2 regions of the Mesorhizobium sp. BR1-1-2 genome follow, and region 1 is predicted to be linked to the other one. Evidence: predicted binding sites of a transcription regulator. Region 1 holds the regulator's gene; the other holds the start of a gene.

Region 1 (15,996 bases):
CTGATCGGGTCGACCACCGACATCACCGAATTGAAGCTGCGCGAGGCGGAACTGCGCGAGGCGCGCCAGCGCGCCATACTTGCCGACCGCGCCAAGTCGGAATTCCTCGCCAATATGAGCCATGAGATCCGCACCCCGATGAACGGCGTGCTGGGCATGGCCGAACTCCTGGCCAAATCCGATCTCGATCCGAAGCAGAAGACGTTCACCGACATCATCGTCAAATCGGGCAATGCGCTGCTCACCATCATCAACGATATCCTGGATTTCTCCAAGATCGATGCCGGCCAGCTGGTGCTCGATCCCGCTCCCTTCAATCTCGCCGAGGCGATCGAGGACGTGGCGACGCTGGTATCGACACGCGCCAAGGAAAAGGACCTCGAGCTCATCGTACGCATCGAACCTGGGCTCGAAAGCCTGTTCATCGGCGATGTCGGCCGCATCCGGCAGATCGTCACCAACCTGCTCGGCAACGCGGTGAAGTTCACCGACGAAGGACATGTGCTCGTCGACGTCACCGGCGAAAGTGTGCCGGACGGAACCAGGCTGACGATCTCGGTCACCGACACCGGGATCGGCATCCCCGAGGAAAAGCTGAAACAGGTGTTCGAGAAATTCAGCCAGGTGGACACCTCCTCGACGAGGCGGCATGAGGGCACCGGGCTCGGGCTCGCGATCACCTCGCGGCTGGTCGAACTGATGGGCGGCGACATCGGCGTGGAAAGCGCCGAAGGCAAGGGGTCGACCTTCTGGTTCGCGGTCACGCTGCCCAGGGCCGGAGAACAGAACGCGCAGCGCATCATGCCGGTGGATGTGACCGGCGCGCGGGTGCTGATCGTCGACGACAATGCCGTCAACCGCGCCATCCTGACCGAGCAGATGACGTCATGGACGTTCGATTCCTGCGCGGCCGAGAGCGGCGCCGAGGGACTGAAAGTGCTGATCGCTGCCGCCGCCTACGGCGTGCCGGTCGATTGCGTCGTGCTCGACTATCAGATGCCCGAGATGAGCGGCGCCGAGATGGCAGGTGTCGTGCGCAGCACCGCCGGGCTTGCCGACACGCCGATCATCATGCTGACCTCCGTCGACCAGTCGCTGGCCAACACCAGTTACCGCGATCTCGGCATTGATGCCCAACTGATCAAGCCCGCACGCTCCTCGGTGCTCCTGGAAACGCTGGTCGCTACCATCCAGCGGCATCGCCACGCTAGCGATGTCGCCCGGCCGCTTGCCGTCGAGGGAGGCGGGGGGAACGGTCCGCAACCATCGCCAGCCGCGGCATCGGGGCAACGCGCGTTGCTGCAGCCGCCGCCGGTCAGGCCTCGGCTTGCCGCGAACGGCGGCGAGCAGCGGCTGGACATACTCGTGGCCGAGGACAATGAGGTCAACCAGATGGTCTTCACTCAGATCCTCGGCGAGACCGGCTACGGTTTCGAGATCGTCGGCAATGGCCGCAAGGCGCTGGACGCCTTCGGCAGGCTCAATCCGTGCATGATCCTGATGGACGTCTCGATGCCGGAGATGAACGGGCTCGAGGCGACCGCCGCCATTCGCCGGCTAGAGGAGGAAACCGGCACGCATGTGCCGATCGTAGGGGTCACCGCGCATGCGCTCAAGGGCGATCGCGAACGCTGCCTTGACGCCGGCATGGATGATTATCTGCCCAAGCCGATCAGCCCCAGGGCCCTGCTCGAAAAGGTCGAGCGCTGGGTCGGCGCCGGTCGCCAGGCCCGGCGCAACGCGGGATAGGCTTCGCGCCTTCCACGGGATTGCGGCGAGAATCAGTCGGGGTCGGCCGCTGCCCTTCGAGCAAGACTATGGTGCGATCGCACCATATCAAAGCCGGCGTCCAGCCGGGACAATGACGGCATCGAATTTCCGCTCTCTTCTAGTTACGGGCGGGAGCAGCGACCGCCAGTATGAAGCAGCGTCAATCTACCCCAACGGACCTGTTTTTGGCGATGGCCCGGCCAAGACATCCTCTGGCCTCGAGCAACGCGCTCCCGTCCGGCTTTTCTTCGATCAGCGATCCACGCCGAATCCGATGGCTGTTTGGGTGGCCGGATAGCGCAAGTCCCTGATTCCCGAAGGCAAACCGGCGCCATGCCGCAGCCGCCGATCGCCATCGCCTTTCCAAGCGGCGGCGACGCGTTACCGGGCTGACACGAAACTGTCATGCGACTGTTATAATCGAACGCTATTGGCCTCAGCGGGCGCTGGCAAGGAATGGCGCCGAGAGACCATCTTCCGAACAGGAGCAGGCCACATGAGACATTTCATCCGCTCGGCGGCCGTTGCGATCGCAATGGCTGCGGCGTCCACCCTCACCCTTTCAGCGGCAATGGCAGCTGACATCTCCGGCGCCGGCGCCACCTTCCCTTACCCGATCTATGCGAAGTGGGCCGATGCCTATAAGAAGGAGACCGGCATCGGTCTCAACTACCAGTCGATCGGCTCGGGCGGCGGCATCAAGCAGATCAAGGCCAAGACCGTCACCTTCGGCGCTTCCGATGCGCCGCTGAAGGGCGAAGATCTCGAAGCCACCGGACTTGCACAGTTCCCGATGGTGATGGGCGGTATCGTTCCGGTCGTCAATCTCGAAGGCATCAAGCCGGGCGAACTGGTGCTCGACGGCCCGACGCTGGCCGATATCTTCGTCGGCAAGATCACCAACTGGAACGACGCGGCGATCGCCAAGCTCAATCCCGACGTCAAGCTTCCCGACCAGGCGATTGCGGTCGTTCATCGCTCCGATGGTTCGGGCACCACGTTCAATTTCAGCTACTATCTGGCCGACGTCAGCGCCGACTGGAAGTCGAAGGTCGGCGTCAACACCGCGCTCGAATGGCCGGTCGGTATCGGCGCCAAGGGCAATGAAGGCGTCGCCAACAACGTCTCGCAGACCGGCGGCTCGATCGGCTATGTCGAATACGCCTACGCCAAGCAGAACAAGCTGACCTATGCCGACATGATCAACAAGGACGGCAAGAAGGTCGAGCCGACGGCGGCGGCGTTCTCGGCGGCGGCGGCCAATGCCGACTGGAGCTCGCAGCCGGGTTACGGCGTCATCCTGGCCAACCAGCCGGGCGCCGAATCCTGGCCGATGACGTCGGCCACCTGGATTCTGGTCTACAAGAAGCCCGGCGACGTGGCTGCGACCGGTGAAGCGCTCAAGTTCTTCGCCTGGTCCTACGCGAAGGGCGACGACATGGCCGGGGCGCTGGACTACGTTCCGATCCCCGACGCGGTCGTCAAGAGCGTCGAGGACATGTGGGCCAAGGACATCGTCGGCGAAGACGGCAAGCCGCTCTATTCCGCCATGTAATCCCTGCTGAATGAGGAGGGCGCTTCACGGCGCCCTCCCTGTCTTCCTTGAAACGCGAGGGCCAGATGACCGCCGTCTCCGAAGCCATGCCATCGTCGGCCGCCATGCGGGCCAGGGAAGCGACGGTCCGGCGCTTCGCGCTCACCGATACGATTTTCCGGGCGGCGACACGCTTTTCCGCCATCCTCGTCCTGCTCATCCTCGGCGGCGTGGCGATTTCGCTGTTTGCCGGCTCGTGGGAAGCGCTGTCGAAATTCGGGTTCTCCTTCCTGACGACCGAATCGTGGAACCCGGTTACCGAGAATTTCGGGGCGCTGGCCCCGATCTACGGAACCATCGTCACCGCCGCCATCGCTATCCTGATCGCCGTTCCCATCGGCATCGGCATCGCCATCTTCCTTACCGAACTCTGCCCGCGGCCACTCCGGCGCCCCATCGGCATCGCCGTCGAGCTGCTTGCCGGCATACCCTCCATCATCTACGGCATCTGGGGCCTGTTCGTGTTCGCGCCGTTCCTGCAGACGACGGTGCAGCCCTTCATCATCAAGCTTTTCCACGACGTGCCGGGGCTCTCCAGCCTGTTTGCGGGTCCGCCCTACGGCATCGGCCTTTTGACCTCGGCGCTGATCCTTGCCATCATGGTCCTGCCCTTCATCACCTCGATCACCAAGGATGTCTTCGACACGGTGCCGGCGGTGCTGAAGGAATCGGCCTATGGCATCGGCTGCACGACCTGGGAGGTCACGCGCCGCGTCGTCATCCCCTATACCCGCGTCGGCATCATGGGCGGCGTCATGCTCGGCCTCGGCCGCGCGCTCGGCGAAACCATGGCGGTAACCTTCGTCATCGGCAACGCCCACCGCATCAGCGCCTCGCTTTTCGCGCCCGGCACGACGATCTCGGCAACCATCGCCAACGAATTCACCGAAGCCGACGGCGATCTCTATACGTCTTCGCTGGTGGCGCTCGGCCTGATCCTGTTCGTCATCACTTTCCTGATCCTTGCCCTTGCGCGCTACATGCTGCTGCGCATGGACAGCCGCACGGGAGCCTGACCGATGTCGACGGCCACATCGCTTCACAATCGACGCAAGCGCAGGAATGCCGTGATGATGACGCTATGCGTCACGGCGGCGGGCGTCGGCCTGGCCTGGCTGGCGCTGATCCTCGGCGCACTGCTCTATAAGGGCCTGTCGGGTGTTTCGCTGTCTGTGTTCACCGAAATGACACCGCCGCCCGGCGATGCCGGCGGCCTGCTCAATGCCATCTACGGCAGTATCATGATGACAGTCATCGCCGTCATCGTCGGCACGCCGATCGGTGTCCTCGCTGGGACCTACATGGCCGAATATGGCCGCTTCTCGCGCCTCACCACGATCGTGCGCTTCATCAACGACATCCTGCTGTCGGCACCCTCGATCATCGTCGGCCTGTTCGTCTACGAGCTGCTGGTGCGGCCGATGGGACATTTCTCGGCGATCGCCGGTGCCGTCGCGCTGGCCATCCTGGTCCTCCCGGTCGTCGTGCGCACCACCGAGGACATGCTCAACCTGGTGCCTAACGCCTTGCGCGAGGCCGGCGCTGCGATCGGCGCGCCGCGCTGGGTGGTCATCCGCTCGGTCGCCTACCGTGCGGCGCTGTCGGGCATCGTCACCGGCATATTGCTGGCCATCGCCCGCATTTCCGGCGAGACGGCGCCGCTGCTCTTCACAGCGCTCAACAACCAGTTCTGGTCGAGCAATCTCAACGCGCCGATGGCCAGCCTGCCCGTCACCATCTTCCAGTTCGCTCTCAGCCCCTACGAGGAATGGCAGCAACTGGCGTGGACCGGCGCACTCATAATCACCCTTACGGTTCTCGGGCTGAGCATCTTCGCCCGCAGCCTTACCGGACGCAGAGAGGACAGATGAAACCGATGTTGTCCACCGAGTTGAACACGCCCGAAGTCGCGGTCGAGAAAGCCAAGATCGAGGTCAAGAACCTCAATTTCTACTACGGCCAGTCGAAGGCGCTGAAGGATATCAGCCTGTCGCTGCCTGAGCGCAGCGTCACCGCCTTCATCGGGCCTTCGGGCTGCGGGAAATCGACGCTGCTGCGCGTCTTCAACCGCATCTACGAGCTCTACCCGAAGCAGAGCGCCGAGGGCCAGGTGCTGCTCGACGGCCAGAACATCCTCGACCGTTCGCAGGACCTCAACCTGCTCAGGACCAAGATCGGCATGGTGTTTCAGAAGCCGACGCCGTTCCCGATGTCGATTTACGAGAACATCGCGTTCGGCGTCAGGCTCTATGAGAAGCTCAGCAAGGCCGAGATGGACGGCCGTGTCGAGCAGGCGCTGAAGCGCGCGGCACTGTGGAGCGAGGTCAAGGACAAGCTCAACGCCAGTGGCCTCAGCCTTTCGGGCGGCCAGCAGCAGCGCCTCTGCATCGCCCGCACGGTGGCGGTGAAGCCAGAGGTCATCCTGCTCGACGAGCCTGCCTCGGCGCTCGATCCGCTGTCGACCGCCAAGATCGAGGAACTGATCGACGAGCTGCAGGCCGATTATACGATCGTCATCGTCACCCATAACATGCAGCAGGCGGCGCGCGTGTCGAAGCAGACCGCCTTCATGTATCTGGGCGAGCTGGTCGAGTTCGACCGCACCGAGAAGATCTTCACGTCGCCCCGCGAGAAGCGCACGCAGGACTATATCACCGGCCGCTTCGGCTGATCCCAGGCATACGAGGACCAAGATCATGGCCGAACATACAGTCGCAGCCTTTGACGAAGATCTCGGACAGATCAGCAGGCTGATCCGCGACATGGGCGATCTCGCCTCATCGATGGTCGGCGGCGCCACCAAGGCGCTCCTGAATTCCGACAATGCGCTCGCCCAGCGCGTCGTCTCCGACGACGCGATCATGGATGCGCGCCAGCGCGAACTCGACGACCGCGCCATCACGCTGATCGCCAAGCGGCAGCCCATGGCGGACGATCTGCGCCATGTCGTCGGCTCGATCCGCATGGCGGGAGATCTCGAACGCATCGGCGATCTCGCCAAGAACATCGCCAAGCGCGTCGGCACCGTCGGCCTGGCCGCCACGCCGCGCGACCTGTCGCACTCCATCGATGCCATGGCGCAGCTGGTATTGATCCAGGTGCAGGGCGTGATCGAGGAGTATGGCGCCCGTGATGCCTCGGCGCTAGCCAAGCTGCGCGCCGACGATGAACGCATCGACGTCAAATACACATCGGTGTTCCGCGAGCTGCTGACCTACATGATGGAGGATCCGCGCAACATCACCGCCTGCACGCATCTTTTGTTCTGCGCCAAGAATCTCGAGCGCATCGGTGATCATGTGACCAACATTGCCGAAAATGCCTATTATGTGCTGACCGGCACGCAATTGCCCGCCAATCGCCCGAAGCAGGACGAAACGGCGATGTCGGCGCCAGCGGCGTGACGGCAGGGGTGACCAGTCGATGATCGCGCCACGCATCATGGTGGTGGAGGACGAGGAGCCGCTGGGTGTGCTGCTCCGTTACAATCTGGAATCGGAGGGTTACCAGGTCGAGGTGGTGACGCGCGGCGACGAGGCCGAGATCCGCTTGCAGGAGAATGTCCCCGACCTTCTTGTGCTCGACTGGATGGTGCCGGCGGTTTCCGGCATCGAGCTCTGCCGCCGTCTCCGGATGCGGCCCGAGACCGAGCGGCTGCCGATTATCATGCTGACGGCGCGCGGCGAAGAAAGCGATCGGGTGCGAGGTCTCTCCACCGGCGCCGACGACTATTTGGTCAAGCCGTTCTCAACGCCGGAATTCATGGCACGCGTCAAGGCGCTGCTGCGCCGCGCCAAGCCGGAAGTGCTGTCCAGCGTGCTCAAGGTCGGCGACATCGTGCTCGACCGTGAATCGCACCGGGTCTACCGCAAGAAGAGCGAGATCCGGCTCGGGCCGACCGAGTTCCGTCTGCTCGAATTCATGATGCGCCATCCCGGCCGCGTGTTCTCGCGCAGCCAGCTGCTCGACAATGTCTGGGGCGAAACGATCTATATCGACGAGCGCACCGTGGACGTCCATGTCGGCCGGCTGCGCAAGGCGGTCAACAACGGCCGCATGCCTGACGTGATCCGTACTATCCGTGGCGCGGGGTATGCGATCCGCGAAGCCTAGGGATATGTCACGCAACATTCTCGCCCACGCCTGATTTCGCTTGTGCCCCCGGTGCGAAAATTTCCTGGTCGACGAAGGTCAGCGCGCGCATGGCGCAGCCCTCGCGGATCAGCGGCAGTTCGTTCGGCTCGGTGTCGAAGGAAATCGATTTCGAGTGCTGTCCGCCGGCGGTCTGGGCAATGGCTTCGCGCAGAGCCGGCTCGATCAAGTCGAAGGCGGCGGCGCTGACGCCGACCATGGCGACCGGCGCCGGATCGATCAGGGCGAACAGGCTGCCAAGGCCGTAGCCCAGCGCCTCACCGGCCTTGCGGTAGGCTTCGCGCTCCGGCCCGTCCTTTTCGCGCGCCGTGGCCGCCAGCGCACGCATGTCGGCGTCGCTGACATCGACGGGCTCGGTGTCCTCGCCAAGCTGCCTCGCGTTGCGCCAGATGGCATAGTTCCCGGCATAGGCCTCGACACAGCCGCGCCGCCCGCAGCGGCAGAGCGCCCCACCCGGGCGATGGATCATGTGGCCGAACTCGCCTCCGGATGAATGGGTGCCGGTGAACAGTTCGCCCTTCAGCACCAGGCCCATGCCGATGCCGTGTGACAACAGGATGGCGATGAAGTCGTCGCGGTAGCGCCGGGGATCGCGCCAGCGCAGCGCCACCGCCATCATGTTGCAATCGTTCTCCATGGTGGCGGGAATGCCGAACTCGGCCTCCAGTATGTCGGCGAAGGCAATATCGGTCTGCGGCGTGATCGGCGACCACAGCATGGCGCGCGCCTCCGTGTCGGTGATGCCCTGGATCGCCAGCGCGATACGGGCGATGCTGGCGACGTCGAGGTCGGGATCCTCGAACCGCCGCCTGACGATGGCTACGCATTCGCCGATCAGCGCCTCGCGCGACATGGTCAGCGTGTCCAGCCGGCGCTGCTCCTCCGATATCACCTGGCCGGCATAGTCGATGACGGCGACGGAGAGGAAATTCAGCGACAGCACCACGGTCATCACCGCCGCGGCTTCAGGGTTGAGGCTGAGGCCGATCTGCGGCCGGCCGCGTTTCATCGCACCGGCCTCGCTCGGCTTGCTCTGCGCCAGGATGCCTTCGCCGATCAGGTCGGAGGAGATCGCCGATATGGTGGAATGGCTGAGCCCGGTGGTCGCGGCAATCTCGGTGCGCGAGGGCTGCCCGGCACGGCGCACGGCCGCGATCACCATCGCCCGATTGCGTCGGCGCAGATCGTCGTGGCGGATTCCGACCGACATGTTTCTCGCATCCTCCCGGTCGCCGTCTTCTCTCCCCAGGCCCAGCGACCGCCAAATACTGGCAGAACCGGCCTTGGCTGTCATTATTTATTCCGGAGCTCGAAAAAAATTCACGAGGACATCAAAATACATCAGAATCGACGTTGACAGCGTTCCGACGATGGACCAGTGTTTTTTCGAGGCTCGAAAAAATAGAGCCTTTGTGCCGGCCTTCGGGCCTGTTTGGTCGCGCCATACGCGGCGCAGGGAGGATAAGATGAAGAGATTCACAGCCGCTATCCTGGCGGGTGTCGCCATGTCGCTGACGCTCGCGTCGGTCGCGCAGGCGAAGGACAAGGTCATCGGCGTTTCCTGGTCGAACTTCCAGGAAGAGCGTTGGAAGACCGACGAGGCCGCCATGAAGAAGGCGATCGAAGCCGCCGGCGACAAGTATATTTCCGCCGACGCCCAGTCCAACCCCGGCAAGCAGCTCACCGACGTCGAGAGCCTGATCTCGCAGGGCGCCAATTCGCTGATCATCCTGGCGCAGGACGCCTCCGCCATCGGCCCGGCGGTGCAGAAAGCGCTCGACGAAGGCATTCCGGTCGTCGGCTATGACCGCCTGATCGAGAATAAGGACGTTTTCTATCTGACCTTCGACAACAAGGAAGTGGGCCGCATGCAGGCCCGCGAAGTGTTCAAGGTGAAGCCGGAAGGCAACTACGTCTTCATCAAGGGCTCGGGTGCGGATCCGAATGCCGATTTCCTGTTCTCGGGCTCGATGGAAGTGCTCAAGGACGCCATCGACAGCGGCAAGATCAAGAATGTCGGCGAGGCCTATACCGATGGCTGGCTGCCGGCCAACGCCCAGAAGAACATGGAGCAGTTCCTGACCGCCAACGACAACAAGGTCGACGCGGTGGTCGCGGCCAATGACGGCACTGCCGGCGGCGTCGTCGCGGCGTTGACGGCTCAAGGTTTGGCCGGCACCGTGCCGGTGTCGGGCCAGGATGGTGATCATGCCGCGCTGAACCGGATCGCGCTCGGCACGCAGACCGTGTCGGTGTGGAAGGACGCGCGGGAACTCGGCAAGAACGCCGCGGAGATCGCCTCGCAACTGGCCGACGGCAAGAAGATGACCGATATTGCCGGCGTCAAGGACTTCACCACGCCCGGCGGGAACACCGTCAAATCGTTGTTCCTGACCCCGGTTGCGATCACCAAGGACAATCTCAACGTCGTCATCGACGCTGGCTGGATCAAGAAGGACGAGGTCTGTGCCGGCGTCGCGGCGGGCAGCGTCGCGGCCTGCAACTGATCTTGCACCACGTCAAGCATTGAAGCGCCGCGGCTGCCAAGCCGCGGCGTTTTCTCAAGAAGATTTGTTTTTCCGCCCCGGGCGGGTAACTTCTAGGCTGGGTTCCGGCATCCGCGTCAGACGGGCAGGCCGGTGGGAGAAAATCATGACCGACACGACGTCCAACCCGCAGGCCGACACCGCGCGTGCGTCGGAGCTCGGCGCCGTCGCCCGGTTCCTGAAGGCGACCGAGATCGACACGCGCATGCTCGGCATGATCGGCGCGCTGCTGCTGATCTGGATCGGGTTGCATGTCCTGTCCAGCCTGCGTCTCGGCGTCAATCCGCTCGATTTCGACAGCCGTACCTTCCTCACGCCGCGCAATCTGTGGAACCTGTCGGTGCAGACCTCGGCCGTCGCCATCATGGCCTCAGGCATGGTGCTGGTCATCGTCATGCGCAACATCGATCTGTCCGTCGGTTCGGCCGAAGGGTTGATCGGCATGGTCATGGGCTTCGCCCAGGTGCACTTCCTGGTGCGGATGGTCGGACTCGAGCTCGGCAACCCATGGATCTGGGTCCTGGCGCTGGTCATCGGCCTGGTGCTCGGCCTGTTGATCGGCGCCTTCCAGGGTTTCGTCATCGCCTATCTCGAAGTGCCGGCCTTCATCGTCACGCTGGGCGGATTGCTGGTCTGGCGCGGTGCCGCCTGGTGGGTCACCAGCGGCCAGACGGTGGCGCCGCTCAACACGACGTTCCAGCTGATGGGCGGCGGCCCGGCCGGATCGATCGGCGCGACCTGGAGCTGGGTGGTCGGTATCGCCGCCTGCCTTGCGGTGGTGCTTGCGCTGTTCAACGGGCGGGTGCAGCGCAAGCGCTTCCGTTTCCCGCTGCGTCCGATCTGGGCCGAGACGCTGATTGGCGTGGTGACCTGCGCCGTCATCATGGGCGCGGTTTGGCTGGCCAATTCCTATCCGTGGCCGGTCGGCATCGTGAACAGATATGCAGCCGCCAACAACATCACCGTGCCCGAGGGCGGCCTGTTCATCGCCCATGGCATCGCCATACCGGTGCTGATGGCCATCGCCGTCGGGCTGGTCATGACCTTCATCACCAAACGCACCCGTTTCGGCCGCTATGTCTTTGCCATCGGCGGCAATCCGGAAGCAGCCAACCTCGCCGGCATCAATACGCGCTGGATCACGATGAAAGTGTTCATGATCATGGGCGTACTGGCCACGATCGCCGCCGCGATCTCGTCTGCCCGGCAGAACTCGGCCACCAACGTGCTCGGAACGCTGGATGAATTGCTGGTGATCGCGGCGGCCGTCATCGGCGGCACGTCGCTCGCCGGCGGTTCGGGCACCATCATCGGCGCCATGCTGGGCGCGCTTTTGATGCAGTCGCTGCAATCCGGCATGGTGCTGCTCGGAGTCGACTCGCCGCTGCAGAGCATTGTCGTCGGCGCCGTGCTGGTGATCGCGGTGTGGCTCGACACCGTCTATCGCAAACGCGTTTGAGGGAGGAGGACAATCATGGCTGACAGGATCGCTCCCGCCGGCAACCCGCTGGTCGACATGCGCAACATCTCAATCGCGTTCGGCGGCATTCGCGCCGTCGACGATGCCTCGATCGATCTTTTCCCCGGCGAGGTCGTGGCCCTGCTCGGCCACAACGGCGCCGGCAAATCGACGCTGATCAAGATCCTGTCGGGCGCCTACAAGCGCGATGCGGGCGAAATCTTCGTCAATGGCGAGGAGGCCTCGATCTCCAATCCGCGCGATGCCAAGAAATACGGCATCGAGACGATCTACCAGACCCTGGCGCTCGCCGACAATGTCGACGCCGCCGCCAACCTGTTCCTCGGCCGCGAGCTGAGAACCGCCTGGGGCACGCTCGACGACGTCGCCATGGAGGCCGAGGCGCGCAAGGTGATGGGCAGGCTCAATCCCCGCTTCCAGCGCTTCAAGGAGCCGGTGATCAAGCTGTCGGGCGGACAGCGGCAGTCGGTGGCGATCGCACGCGCGATCCTGTTCAACGCCCGCATCCTGATCATGGACGAGCCGACGGCAGCACTTGGACCGCAGGAAACCGCCCAGGTCGGGGAACTGGTCAGGCAGCTCAAATCCGACGGCATCGGCATCTTCCTGATCAGCCATGACATCCACGACGTTTTCGAACTGGCCGACCGGGTGTGCGTCATGAAAAACGGCCAGGTCGTCGGCACTGCCCGCACCAGCGATGTGACCCAGGACGAGGTGCTCGGCATGATCATCCTGGGCAAATGTCCGCCCGGCGCCATTCCCGGACCAGGCGCGCTGAAGATCGCTGCCTGAAGCCTGTCCGGTTGCCGCCTGGTCGCAAGATCCCGATCTGCCGGTCATGTGATATGCCAGCCGCCGGGATGGCTTGGCCTTGCCATTGTATTGGCAAGGCGACTTGCCCATAAAGGGCGCACATGCTGATGGGCCGCATCATCCGTTGAAGAAGCTTTTTCCAATCGTCGCTTTCGTTGCCGTTGCGCTGATCAGCATGACGATGGCGGGGTTCGCCTATTTCGCGACGCAGGAGGCGGCTCGCATCAAGTTTGACGCGACCGCGGACGACGCGCTCAACCGAATCGAGAGCCGGATCGACCTGCAGCTGTCGCTGCTGCGCTCGTCGCAAGCATTGTTCGACGCCCGTAATGGCGACATCTCGCAGAATGAGTTCAAAGCGTTCTTCGATGCCCTCGATGTCGATACCAATTTCGCTGGCCTGGGCGGTATCGGCGTTCTCCGGCTGGTGAAAGCAGGTGACGAGGCGACGGTCGAACGCGATATGCTGCGTGACCAGGGCATCAGGCGTCCGATCTATCCGGATACGACGCAGCCATGGCGCACGCCCATTGTGCTGTTCGAGCCGCTCGGCCCGTCCAACAAGGCCATCATCGGCTACGACATGTTCACCGAGCCGGTGCGGCGCGCGGCAATCGAAAAGGCAATGGCCGATGACCAGCAGCACGCGAGCGGGCTGGTGCAACTCGGCCAGGGCACGGGCGCGGCGCAGACCTTCACCGGCTTCTACGTCTTCGTGCGGCTCAACGTCGAAACCGCACCCTACGCCATAAACGCATCGCGATCCTCGACTGTAGGCTTTCTCTATGCGGCCTTCCGGGCCCGGGATCTGTTCCAGATCGCGCTCAGCCGCGCGCCGCTGCTGCCGGTCAACACCGAAATCTACGATGGCGCCGTCGATCCGGATCATCTGCTGTTCCGGTCGGAGACGCCGCCAGTCTCGGGCTTTGGCGACAGGCTGCTGGTCACCCGCAAGATCAGCGTCGCGGGCCGACCGTGGACCGTGCAGTTCAGGCCGACCAGCGCCTTCTCGCAGCCATCGTCGCGGGCCATCCCGGTCATGCTCGGCCTGTTCGGGCTGCTGCTGGCCGGCGCCATCGCGCTCGTCGCGCGCTATCAGGAGCGGGCCTACGAGGCGGCATCGCTGCTGCACGAGACGACGGAAAAGAGCCTGCTCGAAAAGGATTTGATGCTGCAAGAGATGAAGCATCGCATCAAGAATTCGATCACGCGGGTGCTGGCGATCGCGCGCCAGACCGCATCGCGCGCCAGCGACGTCAATGAGTTCTCGGCGTCGTTCTCGGCCCGGCTGCAGGCAATGGCCGCGTCCCAGGACATGCTGACGCGCTCGCGCTGGCAGAAGGCGGATCTGGGCGACCTGCTGCGCATCGAGCTTGGCCAGGTGTTCGGAAAGGAGCTACCGGAAGAGCTGTTGTCCGGGCCGGAGGTGCTGCTTGACGAAACCACGACGCAGGCCCTGGGCCTTACCTTCCACGAACTGGCGACGAATGCGCTGAAATATGGCGAGGCCGGCAATACGGTCGGCGCCCTCAGGATCGAATGGTCGGTCGAGGGGCGCGGGCGTGACCGGATCCTGGCTCTGAGCTGGCAGGAAACCGGGCAGAAGAAGGTCGACGCGCCGGCCACGACCGGCTTCGGCACCAAACTGATCGACCTCAATGTCACGCGTGAACTGCGTGGCACGATCCACCGCGACTATCGCGATGACGGATTGAATGTGGAAATCAGGATTCCGCTGCCGGGGTGAATGCCATCGGATCTTGCCGGAATCGCTCCAGGCCAGCCGATAATTGCCGCACCGCTGTCGGGTTCGCGAAAGAGCCTGACAGCGGTGCGGTTCACTATGCCCGAGCGGTCCAGCGTCCGATAGAATCGCCGACCCGCTCAAGCTCTTTGTTTCGCAATTCCCTGGGGAAGCGCTACGCGCTTTCCCCGGAAACGCTCCACGTTTTTCCTGGAATTGCCTTAGTTGCAGCGCGCCGTGTAGATGCGACCCCGATGATCGCGATACTGGCAGTAGCCATTGCGCAGGTTGCGGACCAGCAGGCCTGAGCCGGCACCGACGGCCGCGCCGATCAGCGCGCCCTTGCCGCCGCCGACCAAGCCGCCTACGCCGGCGCCGATCAAGCCGCCCCCGACGACATCCTGCTCGGTCGAGGTGCAGCCGCTGACGGCGACCACGGCAGCCATGGAAATAAGAATTTTCCGCATAGGGTCACTCCTCACTTTAATAAGCTCCAGCCGTCACTTAGCATGAAAAATCGGCTTTTGCTGCTCCAATTTATTGTTGGTGAAGAGAGTCTTTTCCGGGCACATGGATTTCTGATGGCGCGGACCCGGAAATTGCGGGCGACACGTGAGCCAAGACAGGAGCGGGAATTTCGATCAGGTCAGCTGGGATAGGGCGATCAGGACAATTATCGCCACCAGCGGGGCAACGATGCGCAGAATGCCATGAGCAGCCGGCGATGCCGCGGATAGCCCGGGATCCTGGAATTCGCCCATCGAAATGCGGGCGGCCTGCTCCAGCCTGTTTATGTCGGCGATCGTCAGGACGCTCCTCCGCTGCTGCAAAGCCCTCGAAAGCATGCCCCTCGACTCGGCAGTTCCCGTCGGTATCTAGGAAACAGCATCTGCCTTTATGGTGAACAGCCGGTTAAAAGCATGGCCGGATCGCCTAGTCCGTCTCGAAATTGCCGTGCGGAACGACGAGACGGTATTCGAGGCGACCATCCGCGATCTCGAGTCGCGCCGTTCCGTTCAGGGAAGAGGGCACCACGCGTTCCAGTGCGACGCTGCCGAAGCGCTTCTTGCCCTCTTGGTTGCTGTCGGTTCCTACGGTTTCGGCCCAGGTCAGCGACAGGGCAATGTCGCCATCGGTGGAGGCGTCGAGGACGGCGGTCACTTCGACGAAGCCCTCCGGCCGCGACAGGGCGCCGTAGCTGACCGAGTTGACGGCAAGCTCATGCATCGCAAGGCCGATGTGCAGCGCGGCATTGGGATTGAGGTAAGGATTTGCGCCGCGGAAGCGAAGGCTGTGCGACGCTCCGGTTCCGTAGCGGCCAACCTGACCCGCCACGAGTTCGCGAAGGGCAGCACCGCGCCAGTTGGAGGAGGTCACCAGATCCTGGGAGGAGGCCAGCGACTGAAGCCGGCCGCGAAAGCGCGTCAGGAAATCGCCGATGCCATCGGAATAGCGCCCCGTCTGGGTGGCGATGCTCTGGATGATCGCCAGCAAATTCTTCGAGCGATGCGTGACTTCGCGCAACAGCGTCGTCAGCGTCTGTTCGCGGCGTCGCTGCTCCGTCGTCTCGACCATGGTGGTGACAACGCCTTGCACGTCGCCAGCCTCGCCGTGGTCGGCGTCGATCCAGACCTGAAACCAGCGGACGCCGTCTTCCATCGGAACGCCGATCTCAAGGCGCTGCGGATTGCCGCTTGCGACGACATCGCGCTTGGCAGCGCCGATGCGGTCGGCCTGTGCCGGCGGCAGGACGCCCTCGCCCTCGCTGCTGTCGGCGGCCCAGGGCGCACGCATGTTGCGCGCCCAGACCGTTTTCATGTCGCGGTCCTGATAGAGAACGGAAATGCCGGCATTGTGCAGTGCGTGGAGAAGCGCCCGGCCGAGTTGCATGCCG
Region 2 (15,996 bases), on a different contig from region 1:
CGGCGCTCCACGCAATGGCGTGGCACTTGCCCATGAACCCCGTGCCGATGAGACCGACGCCGACCATTTTCCGTTTCTCCACTGTCATAGACGCTGCGTGGATGAATTAGTCCATTTTTGTTCGGAATGGAATGTCTGCCTCATTTTTTATGGTGTTCTTGCGCAGCCTCGCTATGATGGGGCAGAGAGGACGCTTCACCGATGAGCTTGGACGGGCCGACGATGGACGAACGGGTACCTCGCGACTTCGAGACGCTGCGCGCCACGATCCTCGATCGGCGCGAAAGCCTGCCCAAGCGCATCGCCCAGATCGCCGCCTATGCGCTCGACAATCCCGACGATATCGCCTTCGGCACCGCCGCCAGCATCGCGGCCTCGGCCGGCGTGCAGCCCTCGACGCTGATCCGCTTTGCCCAGCAGCTCGGTTTTGACGGCTTCACCAGCCTCCAGCAGGTGTTTCGCGAGCGGCTGCGCGAGCGCAACTCCTCCTATGACGAACGGTTGCAGGCGCTGCGCGCCAAGGCGGAGGGCGGCGCCGGCCACCGGGCGATCTTCGACGGTTTTGTCGCCGCCGCCAGCACCTCGCTCAACGACATTTCGCGCACGCTGGACGACGCGCACCTGGAAGAAGCGATTTCCCTGCTGGCCAAGGCGCAGACCATCTATGTGCTGGCCAAGCGGCGCTCCTATCCGGTGGCGTCCTACATCGCCTATGCGCTGGGCAAGTTGAAGATCCGCAACCAGCTGATCGAATCGGCCGCCGGCCTCAACGCCGAGATGGTCAGCTTTGCGACGCCGGCGGACGCCGTCGTCGCCATCTCCTTCTCACCCTATGCGCCGGCCACGATCGAGGAGGCGCGCACGATTTCGGAACAGGGCGTGCCGATCATTGCCATCACCGACAGCTCGTTCTCACCGCTTGCCCAGTTCGCCAGCGTCTGGTTCGAGGTTGCCGAGGCGGATTTCGCCGGCTTCCGCTCGCTATCGGCGACGATGGCGTTGGCCATGGCGCTGACCGTTGGCGTCGGCGAGAAGCGGCGCAACACCGGCAAAGGGCGTAAGGCCTGAGTGGCTGGCAAAAAGGCGATTCTGGCTCGGGGAATGCTCATTCCATATTGACTATGGATTGGAATTATTATTTCATATTTTTCGGCGCCACGCTGCCGCTCGCGCGTGTACCCCAACACAACAAGCCCGACGGGAGGTTCCAATGAGCGAAGCCGTGGACGCGAAATACGCTGCGCTCGACGTCATCACCATCGGTCGCGCTTCCGTCGACCTCTATGGCCAGCAGATCGGCTCGCGGCTGGAGGACATCACCTCCTTCGCCAAGTCGGTCGGCGGCTGCCCGGCCAATATCTCGGTCGGCACGGCGCGGCTCGGCCTGCGTTCGGCGCTGCTGACGCGCGTCGGTGACGAGCAGATGGGCCGCTTCATCCGCGAACAATTGAAGCGCGAAGGCGTCAACACCGACGGGCTGAAAACCGACAAGGAGCGGTTGACCGCATTGGTGCTGCTTTCGGTGGAGAGCGAAGGCGTCTCGCCGATGATCTTCTACCGCTCCGACTGCGCCGACATGGCGCTGGCTGAGGAGGACATTGACGAGGCGTTTATTTCCTCGGCTCGCGCGATCGTCGTCACCGGCACGCATTTTTCCCGCCCCAACAGCGATGCCGCCCAGCGCAAGGCGATCCGCATCATGAAGGCCAAGGGAGGCAAGGTCGTGTTCGACATCGACTACCGGCCGAACCTCTGGGGCCTGGCCGGCCACGCCGAGGGCTTCGAGCGCTACGTCAAATCCGACCGCGTCTCGGCGCAGTTGAAGACGGTGCTGCCCGATTGCGACCTCGTCGTGGGTACCGAGGAAGAGATCATGATCGCCTCGGGCGCCGACGACTGCCTGAGCGCGCTGCAGACGATCCGTTCGCTGTCCTCGGCCACCATCGTGCTCAAGCGCGGCGCCATGGGTTGCATCGTCTATGACGGGCCGATCAGCGACGATCTCGAGGACGGCGTGGTCGGCAAGGGTTTTCCCATCGAGATCTACAACGTGCTCGGCGCCGGCGATGCCTTCATGTCGGGCTTCCTGCGCGGCTGGCTGGGCGGCGAAAGCCTTGCCACGGCGGCGACCTGGGCCAATGCCTGCGGTGCCTTCGCCGTGTCGCGGCTGTTGTGCGCGCCGGAATATCCGACCTTCGAGGAATTGCAGTTCTTCCTCGAGCACGGCAGCAGGCATCTGGCCTTGCGCAAGGACGAGGCGATCAACCACATCCATTGGGCAACGACGCGCCGGCACGACATTCCCTCGCTGATGGCGTTCGCCTGCGACCACCGGGTGCAGCTCGAGGACGTGGCGGCCAAGACCGGCGCTGACGCGTCGCGCATCGAGGATTTCAAGGTGCTGACGGTGAAAGCGGCGGCCAAGGTCGCCGCCGGGCGCGACGGCTACGGCATGCTGCTCGACGAGAGACATGGCCGCGAGGCGATGTTCGAATTCGCCCGGCATCCCTTCGCCTGGCTCGGGCGGCCGGTGGAACTGCCGGGCTCGCGGCCGCTGCGTTTCGAATTCTCGCAGGACATCGGCTCCCAGCTTATCGAATGGCCGGTCGACCACTGCATCAAATGCCTGTGCTTCTATCACCCCGACGATCCACCGGACCTGAAGGAGGAACAGCAGCAGAAATTACGCGCTCTGTTCGAGGCCGCGCGGAAAGTGGGGAGAGAGCTTCTCATCGAGATCATCGCAGGCAAGCACGGCAAGCTCGACGACACGACCATCCCGCGTGCGCTGGAAGAACTCTATGCGCTCGGCATCAAGCCGGATTGGTGGAAGCTCGAACCGCAGGCGTCTAGCGGCGCGTGGACGAAGATCGAGGCCGTGATCCTGAAGAACGACCCCTGGTGCCGCGGCGTCGTACTGCTCGGCCTGGAGGCCCCGCAGGACGAATTGGAGGCCGCCTTCGCAGCGACGGCCAAGGCGCCTATCGTCAAGGGTTTTGCGGTCGGCCGCACCATCTTCATCAACGCCGCCGAACAATGGCTTTCCGGCAGGATGTCGGACGACGAAGCGATTGCCGACATGGCATCGCGCTTCGAGCAGCTGACCGAGGCATGGCTTGCCGCGCGCGGCCGTAAAGCAGCATAAGAACGGGCACAGGGACTGCGGAGGAAACCAATGAGCAAGACAATCCGCCTGACGATGGCGCAGGCGCTGACCCGTTTCCTGAGCAAACAGATGACCGAGATCGACGGCGCAAAGGTGCCGATCTTCGGCGGCGTCTGGGCGATCTTCGGCCATGGCAATGTCGCCGGCATCGGCGAGGCGCTCTACCAGGTGCGCGACGAACTGCCGACTTTCCGCGCCCACAATGAACAGGCGATGGCGCATGCGGCGATCGCCTATGGCAAGGCCAATTTCCGCCGCCGCTTCATGGCCGCTACCTCCTCGATCGGGCCCGGCGCGCTCAACATGGTGACGGCGGCGGCACTTGCGCATGTAAACAGGTTGCCTGTCCTGTTTCTGCCGGGCGACGTCTTCGCCAACCGCATTCCCGACCCGGTGCTGCAGCAGGCCGAGGATTTTTCCGACGGCACGGCGACGGTCAACGACTGCTTCCGTCCTGTGTCGCGCTATTTCGACCGTATCACGCGGCCGGAGCAGATCATCCCGGCGCTGAGCCGCGCAATGGCCGTGCTGACCGACCCGGCCGAATGCGGGCCTGTGACCTTGTCGCTCTGCCAGGACGTGCAGGCCGAAGCCTATGACTATCCCGAGAGCTTCTTTGCCGAGCGGGTCTGGCGCCAGCGCCGGACGCGCCCGGATCGGGCTGAATTGGCGGCCGCAGTCGCGGCGCTCAAGGGCGCCAGCAAGCCACTGGTGATTGCCGGCGGCGGCGTGCTCTATTCGCAGGCCTCGGACGAACTGGCGAAATTCGTCGAAGGCGCCGGCATTCCGGTCTGCGAGACGCAAGGCGGCAAATCCTCGCTGCCGGACGATCATCCGCTCAACATGGCGGCGGTCGGCGTCACCGGCACATCGGCCGCCAACCGGCTGGCGGAAGAGGCCGATGTCGTGCTGGCCGTCGGCACGCGCCTGCAGGATTTCACCACCGGCTCGTGGGCGCTGTTCAAGAATTCGGGCAAGACCATCATCGGCTTGAATGTGCAGCCTTTCGATGCCGGCAAGCATCGGGCATCGCCGCTGGTGGCCGACGCGGCCGAAGGTTTGGCTGAACTCGGTGCCGCGCTGAAGGGCTGGAAGGCGCCATCAGCCTGGACCGAGAATGCGGCAGCCGGCAAGAAAGAATGGCAGGCCGAAGCCGCCAAGGTGACGGCGTCGACCAATGCCGCCTACCCTTCCGACGCACAGGTGATCGGCGCCGTGCAGCGCGCCATGGGATCCGGCGTGACGCTGCTCAATGCCGCCGGCGGGCTGCCGGGCGAATTGCACAAGCTCTGGCAGGCCGGCGCGCCCGGCTCGTATCATGCCGAATACGGTTTCTCGACCATGGGTTACGAGATCGCCGGCGGGCTCGGCACCAAGATGGCCAAGCCCGGGGAAGAGGTCGTCGTCATGATCGGCGACGGCTCCTACCTGATGCTCAATTCCGAGATCGCCACCTCGGTGATGCTCGGCCTGAAGCTGACCATCGTGCTGCTCGACAACAGGGGTTTTGGCTGCATCAACCGGCTGCAGATGGCGACCGGCGGCGCCAACTTCAACAATCTCCTGAAGGATGCGCGCCACGAGGTGCTGCCCGACGTCGATTTTGCCGCGCACGCCGCGAGCATGGGGGCGATTGCCGAGAAGGTCTCGTCGATCGCAGGGCTGGAGACGGCGCTGGTTCAGGCGAAAGGCAACGACCGCACCACGGTGCTGGTCATCGACACCGATCCGCTGGTCTCCACCGATGCCGGCGGCCATTGGTGGGACGTGGCGGTGCCGGAAGTCTCCGAGCGCAGCCAAGTGAACGCGGCGCGCAAGGTCTATGATGAAAAACGGCGGATGCAGAGCGTCGGCGATTGATCTTAGCGCTGCCAACTCCCTACCTCCCCCTTATGGGGAGGTCGGACCGAAGGTCCGGGTGGGGGCTGGCGCCGCACCCCACCCACTGCTTCGCAGCGGCCCTCCCCACAAGGGGGAGGGTGAACAAGAAACCGGAGTGACGACTTGAAAGCCAAACTGGGCATGTCCCCCATCGCGTGGTGGAACGACGATCTTGCGGAACTCAGCGACGACGTGTCGTTGGAGGAGTGCCTGCGCCAGTCGCGCTCGGCCGGCTTCACCGGAATGGAGATGGGCCGGCGCTTCCCCAACGACCCTAAGGTGATGTTGCCGATCCTGAAGGCGGCCGACGTCACGCTGTGCGGTGGCTGGTTCTCGGGCACGCTGGTCGATGAGGAGATGAGCAAGAACAAGGATCGCATCCAGCCGATGATCGATCTGTTCAAGGCGGTGAACGCGCCCTGCATCGTCTATGGCGAGGTCGGCCGCTCGATCCAGGGCGACCGCTCGAAGCCGCTCGCCACCAAGCCGAAACTCTCGGGCGACGAGATGAAGGCTTATGCCAGGCGCCTGACCGAATTCGGCGAATGGTGCGCCGAGCAGGGCATGCCGCTTTCCTATCATCACCACATGGCGGCGGTGGTCGAGACCGAGCCGGAGCTCGACGCCTTCATGCGCCATTCCGGAGCGGGCATTCCGCTGCTGCTCGATGCCGGCCATCTGGCCTTTGCCGGCGGCGACGTGCTGCGCGCCATCGACAATCATCACAAGCGCATCAGCCATGTGCATGTGAAGGATGTGCGCATGGGCGTGATCGAGAAGCTCGATCGCACGAAGCAGTCCTTCCTCGATGCGGTGGCGCTCGGCGCCTTCACCGTGCCGGGCGACGGCTCGCTGGATTTCGGCGCCATCGTGCAGCGTTTCGCCGACCATGGCTATGAAGGCTGGTTCGTGGTCGAGGCCGAACAGGACCCGAAGAAGAACCCGCCGCTCAAGATGGCGCAGGTCGGCCACAAGGAGCTGATGCGGGTGATGACGGCCGCCGGCTACACGGTCGAGACGCAGGGCTTTCCCGATGTCTGATCGGGTTCTCGCCAGGCCGGGCTTGCTGTAGGTTGCCGCGATGAAAGATTCCGAGCACCCCTTCTTCCGGCCATTGTGGCGGCGTGTCGCCGTCGTCGCGGTCTGCGTCATCTGGTCGATCATCGAGTTCGCGAGCGGCACACCGTTCTGGGGCGTGATCGCGCTGGGCTTCGCCGGCTATGGCGTCTGGCAGTTTTTTTATCTCTATAAGCCGGCCGACGAGAACAAGGCGCCCGCCGAGGTCGAACCGAAGGAGTAATCGGATGTCGAAGCTGCTGGTGAAGGCCGACAAGGGCCATGGCCGTGTCGCCCATGTGACGCCAAAAAGCGCCGGCTGGACCTATGTCGGTTTTGACCTGCATCGGCTGAGGCCAGGCGAAAGTGCATCGGGAAAGACGGACGATCGCGAAGTCTGCCTGGTGTTCGTCACCGGCAAGGGCACGGCCAAGGCCGGCGGCAAGGATCTCGGCCTGCTCGGCCAGCGCATGTCGCCCTTCGAAGGCAAGCCATGGTCTGTCTATGTGCCGCAGGGATCGGATTGGTCGGTGACGGCTGATACCGGACTGGAACTCGCGGTCTGCTCGGCGCCCGGCCTCGGCGGCGGCCTGCCGGTTCGCGTGATCGGACCCGACGATCTTGGCCAGGAGGTGCGCGGCAAGGGCACCAATACGCGCTACGTGACCAATATCCTGCCCGAGGGCAAGCCGGCCGATTCGCTGCTGGTGGTCGAGGTCATCACGCCCGGCGGCCACACGTCGAGCTATCCGCCGCACAAGCACGACCAGGACAATCTGCCTGCCGAGTCCTATCTCGAGGAGACCTATTACCACCGCCTCAACCCGCCGCAGGGCTTTGCTTTCCAGCGGGTCTATACCGACGCCGACAAGGACGGCTCTCGCCAGTTGGACGAGGCGATGGCGATCGAGGACGGCGACGTCGTGCTGGTGCCCAGGGGCTATCACCCCTGCGCCGCTTGCCATGGCTACGACCTCTACTACCTCAACGTCATGGCCGGCCCGAAGCGGACGTGGAAATTCCACAATGCGCCCGAGCACGAATGGCTGATGAAGGCCTGACCGGCCCGCAGTTGCGGCTGAACCTGTTGGTCCAGATCAGAAAAATCGTCGGCTAAGGACCGGCGGGGTCGATTTGCCTTCGAAAACCCTTCAAAGCTTCGTCAATCCGTCATGGAAATCACCTATGGCAACGGGCTGACGAGGATTTTCGATGCGCTACGCCATCTACTTCACCCCCCGGCAGGACGAAAAATTGGCGCGGATCGCCGCCAAATGGCTGGGCCGTGACCCCTTCGGCGCCACGACGCGACCGGCGGAGGCGGTGGGCGATTTGTCGGCGGCGGAAGTCGCCTTCCACACCGCATCGGCACGGCGCTATGGTTTTCATGCGACGCTGAAAGCCCCTTTCCGGTTGGCGGCCAACGAAACCGAAGCCTCGCTGCGCACAGCGCTCGACGCCTTTGCCGAGGCGACGCCGGTTGTGATGATCCCCCGTCTCGTCGTCAGCCAGATCGACGGTTTCTTCGCACTGGTGCCGGAGGCGCCATTGCCTCCGCTCAATCGCTTCGCCGATGACGTGGTGCGCGATTTCGATCGCTTTCGCGCGCCGTTGACAGAGGCCGAGATCGAGCGGCGCAGCCCGGACTCGCTGAAGCCGGGCGAATTTCGCAATCTCTGCCAATGGGGCTATCCCTATGTCTTCGAGAGCTTCCGCTTCCACATGACGCTGTCCGGCAGGGCCGGGCCACAGGAAAGCCCTCGTCTTCGCCTGGCAATCGAGGGCCTGTTCGCCGAGGTGCTGCGCCAGCCGGTGCCTGTGGACGGGCTGACGTTGTTCATCGAGCCCGAACCCGGCGCCCCGTTCATGGTGCTTTCCCAGCACGCGCTCGGGCGCCGTCCGGCTAGAAAAACCGCCTGAAGCAACAAGCCGTAAAGGCCAGAAAAAACCAAGGACTGCCTGAAATGACCGCCGAGACCATTCTGAGCAACGCCCGCATCGTTCTTGCCGACGAGATCATCGACGGCTCGCTCGTGATGCGTGACGGTCTGATCGCCGACATATCCGCCGGCGCCGTCCGAGCTGGCGAGGACATGGCTGGCGATTTCATCATTCCGGGGCTGGTCGAGCTTCACACCGATCATCTCGAAGGCCATTATGCGCCGCGGCCGAAGGTGCGGTGGAACCCGATTGCCGCCGTGCTTGCCCATGACGCGCAAGTGGCGACCGCGGGCATCACCACCGTGCTCGATGCCTTGCGCGTCGGCATGGACGAGGATGCCGATCTCAACGCCGCCGACATCCGCAAGCTCGCCGATGCGATCGAGGACAGCGTGCGGATGGATCGATTGCGGGCCGATCATTTCATCCACCTGCGCTGCGAGGTCTCGGCGCCGGATTGCCTCAGGGCCTTCGCCAATTTCGAGACGGACGAACGGGTGAAGCTCGCCTCGCTGATGGACCATGCGCCGGGTCAGCGCCAGTTCGTCAACCTCGAAACCTACGCCTACTACTACCAACGCAAGCTGAAGCTGACCGATCACGATTTCCAGAAATTCTGTGAGAAGCGGATGGGCGAATCTGCGCGGAATTCGGGGCCGAACCGCGTCTTCATCGCCGCCGCCTGCCACGAGCGCGGCATCGTGCTTGCGAGCCATGACGATGCGACAACGGGCCATGTCGACGAAGCCATCGAGCAAGGCGTGCGCGTTGCCGAATTCCCAACCACCGAGGAAGCCGCCAGAGCTTCGAAGGATGCCGGGCTCGGCGTGCTGATGGGCGCGCCCAACGTCATGCGCGGCGCCTCGCATTCTGGCAACGTCTCGGCGCGCACGCTGGCCAGCGACGGCCTGCTCGACATATTGTCGTCCGACTACATCCCCTTCAGCCTGATCCAGTCCGCCTTCTTTCTCGGCGACGTCGTCGATAGCATTTCCCTGCCGCAGGCGGTGGCGATGGTGTCCAAGAACCCGGCCGAGGCCGTCGGTCTTTCCGATCGCGGCGTCATCGAAGAAGGCCGCCGGGCCGACCTGGTGCGCGTGCGCCTCGACGACCACGTTCCGGTGGTGCGCACGGTCTGGCGGCAAGGGCGACGGGTCGCATGATGGTGTCGGCGTTGATCGAGCGTGAACTGTCGGCCGAGGCGTTTCCGATACGCGACGGCGTCTTCGTTGCCGTGGTGGGCCCGAGCGGCGCCGGCAAGGATACGATCATCGGCCAGGCCAAGGCGCTTTTCGCTGACGAGACGCGGCTGGAATTCGTGCGCCGCGTCATCACGAGACCGAGCGATACGGCAAGCGAGGATCACGACACGCTGGCCGATGCCGCCTTCATCGAGGCCGAAGCCGACGGCGCCTTCGCCGTTTCCTGGGAAGCGCACGGCCTGCGCTACGGCCTGCCGGCCGAGGTCGATTGGGCAGTGGCCAACGGCCATGTCGCTGTCGCCAATGTATCGCGCGCGATCATCCCTGCCTTGCGGGAGCGCTATGCCAACCTGGCCATCGTCGAGATCACCGCTTCGCCCGATGTGCTGGCCGAGCGGCTGGCGATGCGTGGACGCGAGTCGCGCGGGGAGGTTCTGGCACGCCTGGCGCGAAGCGCCCCTGTGACGCTGTCGGGACCCGGCGTCACCTCGATCGACAACAGCGGTTCGCGCGAGACGGCAGGCGAGCGCTTTGCCGAGGTGCTGCGCAAGGCGATGGCGTTCTCCGACATGTCGGGGCTGATCGACTAAAGGTATTGATGTCAGGTGGCTATTGATGTCAGGTGGCGCTCGCCTGACCTGAACATCCCTTTATGCCGCGTGCCGGTCGTGATCGGCACGACGCGTGCTGGCCGACGGCGTTGCCGACGGTTGTGTCGGCGCGTCCAGAACCGCGACGTGATGGCGGTACACCATCTCCCAGCCTTTCCAGCCGGTAAACAGCAGGATGCAGACAACGATCAATGAAAGCAGCACTCCCCACGGGCGAACTGCCGCTTCGGCGCCTTGGCTGTAGCGAAGATAGAAATTGATCAGCGCCAGAACGACGGCGGTCAAATTGCCGACCATGTGATACCAGGCGTCCGTCAGGGCGCGGATGCGCGGCTCGCTCAGGAAATCGATAAAGCCGGCAATCGCCGCCAGGAGAGCCATGACGATGGCTGCTCCAATCAGCCATATTGACGCGCGTGCCCAAAAGGCGTCGGCAGTGCCCCAGAACATCAAATCGGTGAGAAACGCGCCGACAAGGAACGCGACAGGAAAGGGAATGAGCATCGGATGGATGGGATGACCTCCCACCTTGGCGGTGCTTAGCGGATTCGCGGCCATGACAATGCCTCCGAATAGAAAAGCTTTGAACAACGCCCAGATAAGGGTTTCGTTCCAATCCGGATGGGAGCTCGCAAGGCCGTTTTCGCGACGCCGCCCCCCTTTGCACCCAAGTCGCTTGGGGCCGCACAGATACGGCCGACGATAAATCGAGCGGAATTGCGGGTCGGGCGAGATGGAAACGGCGTTATCTTTCAACGGTCACGGCAGCCGCCCGCTTTATGCCTCCGATTATTCCGCGGCCGCGCCCACCGCACCCTTGCGGGCGGCGTCGACCATGCGCCGCCGCGCGCGGAACACGCCCCATTGCTGGTCGATCAGCACGCCGATGAGGATGACGCCGCCCATCACCGCGAAGTTGAGCGAGGACGGGATGCCGAGCAGGTTGACGAGGTTCTGCAGCTCCTGCAGCAGCACAGTGCCGAGGATGACGCCGATCAGCGAGCCCTCGCCGCCGCGCAGGGAGAAGCCGCCGAGCACGGCCGCGGCAATGGCGTAAAGCTCGTAGAACTGGCCGTGGCTGGCCGGCGAGATGGAGCGCGTGTACATGGCGAAATAGATCGCCGACAACGCCGTCAGCACGCCGCAGATGACGTAGGCGGCCATGACGACACGCCCGGTGCGGATACCGGAATATTTCGCCGCTTCCTCGTTCTTGCCGATGGCGTAGAGATAGCGGCCGAACACCGAGCGGTGCAGCACCACCCACATGACGATGGCGATGACGATCAGCGCGAAGAAGGAGTTCGGCACGCCCCAGGAGCGGCCGGCGGTCAAGAATTCGAGCTCCGGGAAATTCTGGCCGAAGGCGAAACCGGCGGTGCCGTCGGCGGTGTAGAAGCGGGCGACGCCGCGATAGATCAAAAGGCCGCACAAGGTCACCACGAATGGCTGCAGCTTGAGCCGCGTGATCAGCCAGCCATGCGCCAGGCCGATGATGGCGCCGAGCACCAGGATGAGCACGAAGGCCAGCGGCCATTCCATGCCGCGCACGGCGATGAAGTCGATGAACAGCGTGCCCAGGAGCGCGACCAGCGAGCCGACCGACAATTCGATGCCGCCGGTGATGATGACGAAGGCCTGGCCGATCGACAGGATGCCGAACAGGCCGATGAGGTTCGAGGTGTTGGCGAGGTTGATCGGCAGCAGGAAGCGGGGATTGATGATGGCGACGATGGCGCCGACCACCAGGATCAGGATCAGCAGGCCGAGATCTTTCTTGCTCATCGTCTTCTCCCCAATGCCTGCCTGCGCGGCCATCCAGCCACGGCGGCAAAAACTATTTCGGCTGCTTGCCCACCGCCAGCAGCAGCACGTTTTCCTGGCTGAACTGATCCTTGTCGAGAATGCCCGAGATCTGGCCCTCATGCATGACGGCGATGCGGTCGGACACGCCGATCACCTCCTCCATGTCGCTGGAGATCATCAGCACGGCGACGCCGGCGTCGGCCAGCGCGCGCATCAGCCCGTAGATCTCCGCCTTGGCGCCGATGTCGATGCCGCGCGTCGGCTCGTCGAGGATCATAACCTTGGGGTTCATCGCCAGCCATTTGGCCAGCACGACCTTCTGCTGGTTGCCGCCCGACAGCGTGCCGGTGCGCGTCTGCACCGACGGCGCCTTGATGCCGAGATCTTTTTTCTGCTTCTCCGCAGTGGCGGTCTCCGCGCTGGCCGACACCAAAGAGCGCCTGGCATGCGCCGGCAGGTTGGGCAGCGAAATGTTCTGGGCTATCGACAGGTCGAGCAGGATGCCGGTCAGCTTGCGGTCCTCCGGCACAAGGAAGATGCCGTGCGCGACGGCATCGGCCGCCGAGCCCAGGCCCAGCGGCTTGCCGGCGAGCTCGAGCGTGCCGCCAAGGCTGCTTTCGATGCCGAAGAACACCCGCGCCAGCTCGGTGCGGCCGGAACCGACGAGGCCGGCAAGGCCGAGGATTTCACCGCGCCTGACGTCGAGATCGACCGGCCGGCCGGGATAGGTCGGGGTGCGGATGGCCTTGGCCGACAGGGCGACGGCGCCGGGGGCGCGGGCCGCCTCGGAGGCTTTTTCGCGCTCCTTCAGCATCCGGCCGATCATCAGCTTGACCATCTGGTCGTGGTTGATGTCGCGCTTGGGCAAGGTGCCGGCCAGCATGCCGTCGCGCAGCACGATGACGCGATCGGCGACGCGCTCGACCTCGTGCAGGCGATGCGAAATGAAGATGACGCTGATGCCGTCGGCCTTCAGCGCCTTGATGACGTCGAGCAATTTGTCGGTCTCGGCGATCGGCAGGCTCGATGTCGGTTCGTCGAGGATGACCAGCCTTGCCTTGATCGACAGCGCCTTGGCGATCTCGACCATCTGCTGCTGGGCGAGCGACAGTTCAGCGACAGGCGTGTCGGCGGAGAAATTGGCGCCGACGCGTTTCAGGAGCGGCGCCACCATGGCGCGCAGCCTTGCGCGGTCGACAAGCTTGAGCGGCCCGGCGCGCAGCGGTTCGCGGCCGAAGAAGATGTTGGCTGCGACATCGAGGTTCTCGAAGAGGTTGAGTTCCTGGTGGACGAAGGCGATGCCGGAGCCAAGGCTGCCCTCGACGCTCAGGCCGTCATGGGCGGTGCCGTCGACAGTGACGGTGCCGCTGTCCGGCCGCGTCACGCCGCCGAGGATCTTCATCAAGGTGGATTTGCCGGCGCCGTTTTCGCCGACGAGGCCGATGACCTCGCCCGGCCTGACCTCCATCGAGAAGCCGTCGAGCGCGACGACGCCCGGATAAGTCTTGCGCACGTTCTCGAGGCTGAGGAACGGGGTGGTCGCGGCGATGGATGTGTCGGAGTAATTCATCATGCCTGACAGCGTTGGCGGGCCGACCTCTTGGCAGACTGACTGGCCTCGAAGGCTTCGTCAATGCGAGAGCAGCCGGCCCAAGCGACGTTGAGCCGGCTGAACTGCCTTCGGTCTTAATTTCCAGCCATCGCCTTCAGATTGGCGGCGTAGGCGTCGACGTCATCCTTGCCGATGATCTTGGTCGGGATGATGATGAGGCCGTTGGCCGGGATGCCCGACTTGTCGCCCTTGAGGTAGGACGCCATCAGCTTCATGCCCTGATAGGCCCACTCGAAGGGCTGCTGCACGACGGTGGCGGCAATGGTGCCTTCCTTGACGCCGCCCAGCGTGATCGGATCGTCGTCGAAGCCGACGACGGTGATCGAGCCGAGCTTGCCGGCATCGCGCAGCGCTTCATAGATGCGCGGCGTGTTGTAGGAGTAGAAGCCGACCATGCAGGTGACGTCGGGGCTGGCGACCAGCGCGTCCTCGACATTCTTCTTGGCGCGGGCCTGGTCGATGTCGTCGCCGCGCACGTCGACGAGTTCGATCTTGGTGCCGGCCAGCCCATCCTTCATGCCCTGGATGCGCTCCTTGGCATTGTCGGCGCCGAGCAGGCCGACGAAGCCGAGGCATTTGCCGCCGTCCGGCATCGCCTTCTTGGCGATCTCGGCCGCCTGCTTGCCGGCATCGACATTGGACGAGCCGATATAGGCGACGCGCTTGGTCTGCGGGGCGTCGGAGTCGGTGGTGAACAGCGCCGTTTCCGAGGCGATCTTGTTCAGCCCGTCGGTCGAGGTCTTGGGATCGACGGCCGAGACCATGATGCCCTTGACGCCGGCGGTGACCAGATCGTCCATAAGCCGCTGCTGGATGGCGACCGAGGACTGCTCTGGATATTTCAGCTCGAGATTGTAGTCGGGCAGTTCGCCCTGCGCCTTCTTGACGCCGGCTTCGGCCGCCTTCCAGAAGTCGGAAGCGCCGTTGACCACGAAGGCCAGCGTCGGCTTGTCGTCGGCGCGCGCGATCGTGCTCGCCGTCAGGCCGAGCAGCAGCGCCGCGGTGGCCACGGATGCATTGCGTATCAAGGATTTCATGTTCAACCTCCCGTTTTGGCCGGTCGTCGGACCGGCCGATCCTGCACTTGTCTGATTTGCCGTTCGCGGCTTGGACGCCCTCCTCCTCAAGGGTTCCCGGCGCTGAAGATGGCGTCGTTCCAGCCACGGCGACGGACTTTAGAGACTCATCCCCCGTTCGTAAATAGTCCGATTTGTCTGACATATCACATGTCCGCGACAAGGCTTCGCGGGGTACTATCCGCTTGCCATCGGGCCATTCGCATGCACCGCGCCCCAGGGAAATCGAACGCGACGGACCGACGTTACAGCGCATTTTCGTATTAGTAAACGGTATTAGTTTAGCGGGCGATGGCGACCGCGCCGGCGGTGCCGCCGCCGGGCTGGCCGAGAATGCAATCGCTTGGCGCAAAAGGGGATAGTCGGCTCATATGCTGTGATTTAAGCTACCTGAGCCGCCTAGCCAGTAGACCGGTCGCCCACTAATAGATATAAGTCAGGCGATATTTCTATAAACCGGCGCGGCCTTGATGGTCGCCGGGCGGGCCGGACAGGCCGGGGAACACGAACAAAATGAGCGAGACCACTGATATCGCGACGGCAAGGCGCCGCAAGGCGCCGGTGAAGCCCAAGGGCCGGGTCACCATGACCGACATTGCGCGCGCCGCCGGCTGCTCGCAGGCGACCGTTTCCTTCGTGCTCAACAATTCGCCTGGCATAAAACTGTCGCGGCAGACCCGCGAGCGGGTGATCGAGGCGGCCCGCACATTGGGCTACAGCGCGCCGGCCTTCTCGGCGCTGAAGGCGCCGGCTGCCGCCTTCGACGGGCTGGACGGGGTGATCGGCTTCGCCGTCGACCAGCTCGCCACCAGCCCGGAAGCCGTCGTCGCCATCGAGGGCGCGCGCCAGGCCTCGTGGAACGCCGGCAACGTGCTTCTGGTGGCGCAGACGATGGGCGACGCCGTGATGGAGCCGCGCGCCATAGAGGCGCTGACCCGGCGGGGCATTTCGGCGCTGATCTACATGACCATCTTCACCCGCGAGATCACGGCGCCCGATTTCCTCTACAGCCTGGACATCCCGGTGATCCTGCTCAACTGCTACACGTCGGACTATGCCTTCCCCGCCGTGGTGCCCTCCGAGATCGCCGGCGGCCAGAGCTCCACCCGGCACCTGATCAGCCACGGCCACCGCCGCATCGCCACCATCACCGGCGAGCCCTGGATGCAGGCAGCACAGGACCGGCTGAAAGGCTACCGCCGCGCGCTCGCCACCGCCGACATCCCCTTCGATCCCGAACTGGTGGTCGAGGGCGACTGGTCGGCCAGCGCCGGCTATGCCGCGACCGTCAAGCTCCTGGCGCTGAAGGACCGCCCGACCGCCATCTTCTGCCAGAACGACCGCACGGCGATCGGCTGCTACGAAGCCCTGAAGGAAGCCGGCCTGCACATCCCGCAGGACATTTCGGTCGTCGGCTATGACGACGAGGAAATCGCCAGGCATCTGTTCCCGCCGCTCACCACCTCGATCCTGCCGCATATGGCGATGGGCCAATGGGCGATCGAACAGCTCGAAGCGCCGGCAGCGGTGGGACGGGGGCGCTATCCGATCACCAAGCTGGAATGTCCACTGGTGGAGAGGGAGAGCGTGCGGGCCGTGGCAGGCTGACCGACCGGCCGACAAGGCAAATATTCGGACCATGAAA

Evidence for each region. Region 1 encodes PhoB, which activates phosphate uptake and scavenging genes when phosphate is short. Its sites were predicted from a motif close to TGTCATNNANCTGTCAT; they were not measured.
Region 2: the regulator PhoB is predicted to act here: its motif matches at 7,261-7,277, upstream of LB551_RS25680 (DUF1045 domain-containing protein).

Annotation. Positions count from the first base shown of each region.
Region 1 is NZ_JAIUID010000018.1:55,182-71,177, forward strand. It holds gene LB551_RS26700 (PAS domain-containing protein) at 1-1,749, shown strand, start outside; gene pstS (phosphate ABC transporter substrate-binding protein PstS) at 2,267-3,325, shown strand; gene pstC (phosphate ABC transporter permease subunit PstC) at 3,391-4,380, shown strand; gene pstA (phosphate ABC transporter permease PstA) at 4,384-5,235, shown strand; gene pstB (phosphate ABC transporter ATP-binding protein PstB) at 5,232-6,035, shown strand; gene phoU (phosphate signaling complex protein PhoU) at 6,061-6,768, shown strand; gene phoB (phosphate regulon transcriptional regulator PhoB) at 6,788-7,477, shown strand; gene LB551_RS26735 (ROK family protein) at 7,485-8,726, opposite strand; gene xylF (D-xylose ABC transporter substrate-binding protein) at 8,983-10,023, shown strand; gene LB551_RS26745 (sugar ABC transporter permease) at 10,169-11,521, shown strand; gene LB551_RS26750 (ATP-binding cassette domain-containing protein) at 11,537-12,337, shown strand; gene LB551_RS26755 (CHASE domain-containing protein) at 12,483-14,105, shown strand; gene LB551_RS26760 (YMGG-like glycine zipper-containing protein) at 14,324-14,569, opposite strand; gene LB551_RS26765 (hypothetical protein) at 14,744-14,947, opposite strand; gene LB551_RS26770 (sensor histidine kinase) at 15,036-15,996, opposite strand, start outside.
Region 2 is NZ_JAIUID010000016.1:86,245-102,240, forward strand. It holds gene LB551_RS25645 (Gfo/Idh/MocA family protein) at 1-67, opposite strand, end outside; gene LB551_RS25650 (MurR/RpiR family transcriptional regulator) at 223-1,068, shown strand; gene LB551_RS25655 (bifunctional 5-dehydro-2-deoxygluconokinase/5-dehydro-2-deoxyphosphogluconate aldolase) at 1,211-3,145, shown strand; gene iolD (3D-(3,5/4)-trihydroxycyclohexane-1,2-dione acylhydrolase (decyclizing)) at 3,176-5,026, shown strand; gene iolE (myo-inosose-2 dehydratase) at 5,171-6,088, shown strand; gene LB551_RS25670 (DUF3329 domain-containing protein) at 6,129-6,347, shown strand; gene iolB (5-deoxy-glucuronate isomerase) at 6,352-7,164, shown strand; gene LB551_RS25680 (DUF1045 domain-containing protein) at 7,316-8,023, shown strand; gene LB551_RS25685 (alpha-D-ribose 1-methylphosphonate 5-triphosphate diphosphatase) at 8,068-9,207, shown strand; gene phnN (phosphonate metabolism protein/1,5-bisphosphokinase (PRPP-forming) PhnN) at 9,204-9,836, shown strand; gene LB551_RS25695 (DUF2231 domain-containing protein) at 9,897-10,415, opposite strand; gene LB551_RS25700 (ABC transporter permease) at 10,647-11,642, opposite strand; gene LB551_RS25705 (sugar ABC transporter ATP-binding protein) at 11,695-13,233, opposite strand; gene LB551_RS25710 (sugar-binding protein) at 13,350-14,312, opposite strand; gene LB551_RS25715 (LacI family DNA-binding transcriptional regulator) at 14,865-15,959, shown strand.